Dongshaea marina: one gene and its partner. The protein of the gene in region 1 binds, or shares a complex with, the protein of each later gene. Links are inferred from orthologs where the notes say so. Each region holds a gene or a part of one and is shown in the gene's direction. Other genes may lie near its edges.

Region 1 (3,162 bases):
CCCCTTGAGGCAGAACTGCTCATCAACCACCAGCACCTTCTCAATCCGGTGTTGCTGCATCAGGGCCTGCACCTCTTCGGGAGCGACACCTTCACGAACCGTCACCAGGGCATCCTTCGCGGTCATCACCTGTTCAACCAGCACAGAGGCATCGGTCACGAAACGCACATCACGGGCAGTGATGATCCCAACCAGCTCATTATCTTTGGAGACTACGGGGAATCCGGCAAAGCCTTTTTGCTCGGTGAGGGTGCGAATTTCAGCAATAGTCATCTTAGGAGAGACAGTGACCGGCTCAGCCACCATTCCACTCTCATATTTCTTGACCAGGCGAACCTGCTCAGCCTGAGCTTCAATCGACATATTTTTATGAATAAAACCGATTCCGCCTTCCTGGGCAAGGGCGATCGCCAGACGTGCCTCGGTGACCGTATCCATGGCCGCAGAGATCATCGGCAGATTCAGGGTAATATCAGCAGTTAATTGAGTGCGCAGATCGGCAGTATTGGGGAGAACCGTGGAGTGAGCAGGAACAAGCAAAACATCATCAAAGGTTAAAGCTTCTTTCGCAATTCGTAGCATCGCAATATCTCACATATAGTGTGGGGGGTGTAAAATATTGCCGACATATTGTAGGGTAACAGGCTTAATCGGTAAAGCATTCATTTTGATTTTTCGTCTTTTAGGAGTTTATCTTGCAGCCCACACCCCCATCCAATATCTATAGTGTGACTCGTTTGAATGCGCAGGTGCGCAACCTGCTTGAGCAACAGGTTGGGATGGTATGGCTGAATGCCGAGATCTCAAACCTGACAATTCCGGCCTCAGGTCACTGGTATTTTACCCTCAAGGACAGTCGGGCTCAGGTCAGGGCCGTGATGTTTCGTGGCAGCAACCGCAAGGTCAACTTTCGCCCGCAAAATGGCCAACAACTGCTGATGCGGGCCCGCCTCACTCTTTATGAACCAAGGGGAGACTACCAGCTGCAGGTCGAATCGATGCTCCCGGCCGGTGAGGGGGCACTGCAGCTTCAATTTGAAGAGCTCAAGGCTAAGCTGGCTGCCGAGGGGCTGTTTGCTCCCGAGCGTAAGCAGCCCCTTCCGGAGCATCCCAGACGGATCGGGGTGATCACCTCCCCCAGCGGCGCTGCGATCCGAGATATTCTAAGTGTGTTAGCTCGAAGAGATCCCTCTTTGGAGGTGACCATCTACCCTGCGGCGGTTCAGGGCAGCGATGCCCCTGCCCAGCTGCGTCAGGCGATTGAAGCTGCATCCCGCCACGGGCACTGCGATCTGCTGCTCTTAAGTCGCGGCGGAGGCTCACTCGAAGATCTGTTCTGTTTTAACGATGAAGGGCTCGCCCGTAGCATAGCATCCTGCCCGCTGCCCATCGTCAGCGCCGTCGGCCACGAAATCGACTTTACCATCAGCGACTTTGTGGCCGATCTCAGGGCTCCGACTCCCTCGGCTGCCGCCGAGCAGATCAGCAAGGATAGCCAGGAGCTCAGGGCGCGTCTTAGCACATTGACCGACCGCCTGCGCCACAGCAGCCAGCATCTGCTGCGGCATCAGCGCCAGAGCCTGGAGCTGCTCCAGGGCAAGCTCCAGGCGCGCCACCCCATCAACCGGCTCAAGCAGCAAAGCCAGAAGCTCGATGAGCTGAGCCTGCGACTGTCCCACCTGACGGAGCTAAGACTCCAAAATAGTCAGCACAGACTCACAAGCCTGGCCCACCGCCTGTTGCAAAAATCACCGGTACGAACTCTTGAAAAGTATCGCCAGCAGCTCAGCTATCTCGGTGAACGTCTTCCCCGGGCTTTGGAGCTACGCCTTGAGGAGAAAAAGCAGCGCTTGCTTACTCAGATAGAGCAGCTGCAGCTGGTGAGCCCACTGGCAACCCTGGGCCGGGGGTACGCTATCGCCTATGACTCAAGACAGCAGATTATCCGCTCTGTGGAGCAGGTATCCGCTGGGGATCCCCTGGATATCCAGCTTGCAGATGGAAGGTTAAACGCCCAGATCCGGAAAGTGCTCCCACATAAAGTGGAGCCCGCCAGATAGGACGGAGGTATAACTGCGCTTTGTGTTCAGGCTCACTTGATGGAAAATCCCTCATATTCCTGATCCTTGTCCATAGCATCAGGGTATCTTTTCGGATAAGCTCCCGGGCTTATCCTGTCCCATAAGCTCGCAACCCGGTGAGGTCAGATCCCATGAAAAAAATCATCAGCCTCTTTGCTTTAGTCGGCCTTTTAGCAGCAGGTCCGGTATTCGCAAGAAATGACATCAACAACTACTCAATTCATGAAGTGATGAGCCAGGCTCGTACAGCCAATATTTTAGGGGATCAGATCAAGTTCTATTTTGCTGATGAGTCCCACGCCCCCGTAGTCAAAGACTTTGGTCTCGCTTCAACCAATAAAAAAACCAACGCCTTTAACAAGAGTGATAAGGAAGCCTGTCAATGGGTGCTGCTATCGGCTCTGAAATCTCTGCGCGATCGCGCCATCGCCCAGGGAGGAAATGCCGTGGTTAATATTCGCTCTAACTACGAAAATCATCCCTTCACCAGCAGCAAAGAGTTCCAATGCGGCAACGGTTTTCTGATGGCCGGGGTAGCCCTTCAGGGAGAAGTGGTTAAGCTCAAATAATCACAGGGGCTGTCTGCTCCAAGGCAGCCCCGCTCTCAACGGTCCGTCTGCCGGCCTTCGAAACTTCCAACTCTTGGGGGAAATTCCCTTATAATCACAATCTTAGGTTCTGCTGACGCTTAAGATTTGCTTCTAAGCTTGAAACCTTAGCGGAGCCCAGTCAACGACTGCCACCTGGTGTTATAAGGATTCTCGCCATGAAATATTTTATTCTGATCATCTGTATTTTGCTGGTTATATGGCTGGCAAACTACCTCTACCGCCTGCTCAATACCCGCCCCGTGGCAGCGACGGTTGAAGGGGATCTGGATGCATCTGTAGATGCCATCTGGAAACTCATCACAGACTATAGCCAGCAAGCCAAGTGGCGCAGCGATCTCAGCAGTGTTGAGTCCCTTGGAAAACAGCAGTTTGTTGAGATCCCAAAACAGGGCAAGGCCTACAAGGTCAAGGTGCTGCAGGCAAAAACAGATGAGCTTCTTGAGCTTGGGATCTCGGGAGAGGCAATTGGA
Region 2 (3,146 bases), 540 kb from region 1 along the record:
TCAAGAGTGGCTTCGGTGATATCTATGGTTTGCTGCATCACGGTATCGATCGGGGTGGGCTCCGGGCGCCCCGGGCGAAATTCCTGTGCAATCACAGAGGTCCCCTTGGGAATATCCTTTACCTCAATCACACTCTGAACCCCGAAGGCATTACGCATGGAACCAGCAATCTGCTTAAATTTGAGGACATCCATCTCGGAGAAAGCAAGCAGCAGCACAAAGAAGCACATCAGCAGCGACATCAGATCTGCAAAGGTCGACATCCATCCCGGGGCTCCCGGGGGCGGACATTTACACTCTTCCTGTTCGTCAGACATGCTTAATCCTTACTCGGTCTCGGCGACCTTACGTTTGGATTCGTTGAGATAGTTCTTGAGCATGGTTTCGATCACCCGCGGGTTCTGCCCATCCTGGATCCCCAAAATGGCATCCATGATCAAGGTCCGGTTGAGTTTCTCCTCATTCATTCTAAGACCCAGTTTATCGGCAATGGGTAGCGCCAGCATATTGGCGAGCATCGCCCCGTAGAGGGTGGTTAACAAGGCAACCGCCATTGCCGGACCGATCGCCTTGGGATCGTCCATGTTTGAGAGCATGGCTACCAGCCCCACCAGGGTACCAATCATCCCCATGGCCGGAGCCACATCTCCGAGGTTTTTAAAGATCCCCACCCCGGTATCATGACGCTCAGAGGTCAGGGCGATATCCTTTTGCATGGTCGCGCGCACCACTTCGGCGTCATGACCATCCACCAGCATATCGATCCCTTTTTGCATAAAATTATTTGTGACTTCAGCTTCTTCAAGTGCCAAAAAGCCGCCCTTACGGGCCGCATCGGCAAGCTCTACCGCTCGCTCGATCAAATCCTCTGGTTTATCCAGCTTAAACATGAATGCCTTGGCCGCAATTTTGGCCGAGCCGAGAAACTGGCCCATGTTGTATTTCATCAAAACCACAAACAGGGAGCCGCCAAACACGATCAGAACCGAGGGGATATCGACGTAGATGGCAATACTGCCACCCATCATCATCGCCATCACCACAAACCCCAGCGCTCCAACAAATCCTAATAGCGTCGCGAGATCCACATTTACTCCCCTCTGCCCTGAGCTTGAGCGCCGAATGGCCTCAAATAAACACTAGCAAGTTTATTGCCAATGTGTCAGGAAATAACCACATCAACATGCGGCTCTTTGTAGATGAAAGTTTAGTCCATCTTTGGATATTTCGGGCCCGCTAACATCGAATTTCATTGTGTGCGCTAAACAGTGATAGAATCCCTCTTTTCGTGGGCAAGGCAACTCTGGACAACGAGCGATGGCAGCAAAAAAACCAGAAAATATGAGCTTTGAAGCTTCTCTTGGGGAGCTTGAGCAGATTGTGTCGCAGCTGGAAAAAGGTGAGATTGCACTTGAAGATGCATTGAAGCTGTTTGAGCGGGGAATCGGCTTGGTTCGCTCAAGTCAGCAAAAGCTGGATCAGGCCGAGCAAAAAGTACAGCTATTGAACGAGCAGGGACAACTGGTTCCCTTCACCAGCAACGGAGAATGAGCGTGCAACTGGAATGCAAAGTCAGTGACTACAAAGAGCGTATTGATCGTGTCCTGCACGCTCAGCTTCAGGGGCAACCCAAACTGGCTCCCGTTTTGCTGCTAGCGATGGAGCATGGTTTGCTGCTTGGTGGCAAGCGGCTGCGTCCGGTATTGGTCTATGTGACAGGGGAGATGTTAGGCGCAACTGCGGATGAGCTCGATTATGCCGCGGCAGCCATCGAGTGTATCCACGCCTACTCCCTGATCCATGACGACCTTCCCGCCATGGACGATGATGACTTGCGCCGTAACCAGCCCACCGTCCACAAGGCGTTCGACGAAGCCAGTGCGATTTTAGCCGGTGATGCTCTGCAAACCCTGGCGTTCTCCATTATTGCCGATGCCCCCGCGACGTTGCTGAGCCCGGCGGTTAAGGTGACTCTGATCTCGACCCTGGCTCAGGCATCCGGTTATCAGGGAATGTGTGGTGGCCAGGCCCTGGATCTGGCAGCCGAGGATCACCAGCTATCTCTGGATGAGCTTGAAACCATTCATCGTCATAAGACGGGCGCTCTGATCCGCTGTGCCGTGTTACTGGGAGCGCAGACCGCCCAATGCGATGATCCGGGACAGCTGGAGGCCCTGGCCGAATATGCACAAAGGATCGGCCTGGCTTTCCAGGTGCAGGATGACATTTTGGACCTGACCTCAGATACCCAAACCCTCGGAAAGCCCCAGGGATCCGACGTCCGTCAGCATAAAAGCACCTACCCCGCGCTACTCGGGCTCGACAAGGCGCGTGACATGGCTCTCGCTCTTGAACGCCAGGCCTTACAGTCTCTCGATAATCTACCTTACAATACCGAGATCCTTGAGGCGTTTGCCCATCTCATCGTTTCGCGCAACCGCTAGAATTTGGTTTGTTTATGACAGTTGATATTGCAGATTTCCCATTGCTGGCGCTTGCCAATACTCCCGAAGAGTTGCGAGAGCTTCCCAAAGATGCCCTGCCTGAGCTCTGTAGTGAGCTTAGGGAGTTCCTGCTGCGCTCCGTTAGTCGCAGTAGTGGCCACCTGGCATCAGGCCTTGGAGCCGTGGAGCTCACGGTGGCTCTTCACTATGTATATAACACCCCGGTCGATCGTCTGGTGTGGGATGTTGGGCACCAGGCCTACCCCCATAAGATCCTCACCGGACGCCGCCAGCAGATGCATACGATCCGCCAGCTGGATGGACTGCACCCCTTTCCCTGGCGGGAAGAGAGCCCTTACGACACCCTGAACGTCGGCCACTCCAGTACCTCGATCGGTGCAGCCCTTGGGATGGCGATCGCCGCAGAGAAAGAGGGAGCCGGCAGAAAGGTGGCCGCCGTGATTGGTGATGGGGCCATGACCGCCGGAATGGCCTTTGAGGCGCTCAATCACGCCGGTGGACTGCACCCGGATATGCTGGTTGTACTCAACGATAACGACATGTCGATCTCCGAGAATGTCGGTGCCCTTAATCGCTACCTGTCACAACTGATGTCCGGGCGTTTTTACTCCTCAATCCGCGAAGGCGGTAAGAAGGTTCTCTCCTCTATGCCATCGGTTCGTGAGCTGGCCCGGCGCGCCG

What was found. The genes of interacting proteins can lie anywhere in the genome.
Region 2: the proteins of xseA (region 1) and DB847_RS17535 are in contact, whole or in part, in a cryo-EM structure (PDB 8TXR), measured with the Escherichia coli proteins. The link is inferred for Dongshaea marina from one-to-one orthologs.

Annotation. Positions count from the first base shown.
Region 1 is NZ_CP028897.1:3,204,605-3,207,766, forward strand. What follows is about bases 1-2,877. They hold xseA (exodeoxyribonuclease VII large subunit), read left to right. Parts: upstream 1-695; coding sequence 696-2,060; downstream 2,061-2,877. Other genes in these bases: guaB (IMP dehydrogenase), read right to left, coding at 1-582; DB847_RS15085 (excinuclease), read left to right, coding at 2,213-2,650; DB847_RS15090 (SRPBCC family protein), read left to right, coding at 2,848-2,877. Also shown: more of DB847_RS15090, read left to right, coding at 2,878-3,162. UniProt on the Escherichia coli protein: Bidirectionally degrades single-stranded DNA into large acid-insoluble oligonucleotides, which are then degraded further into small acid-soluble oligonucleotides.
Region 2 is NZ_CP028897.1:3,748,167-3,751,312, forward strand. The notes cover bases 74-2,934. They hold DB847_RS17535 (exodeoxyribonuclease VII small subunit), read left to right. Parts: upstream 74-1,317; coding sequence 1,318-1,551; downstream 1,552-2,934. Other genes in these bases: DB847_RS17525 (flagellar motor protein MotB), read right to left, coding at 74-317; pomA (flagellar motor protein PomA), read right to left, coding at 327-1,088; ispA ((2E,6E)-farnesyl diphosphate synthase), read left to right, coding at 1,554-2,444; dxs (1-deoxy-D-xylulose-5-phosphate synthase), read left to right, coding at 2,459-2,934. Outside these bases: more of DB847_RS17525, read right to left, coding at 1-73; more of dxs, read left to right, coding at 2,935-3,146. UniProt on the Escherichia coli protein: Bidirectionally degrades single-stranded DNA into large acid-insoluble oligonucleotides, which are then degraded further into small acid-soluble oligonucleotides.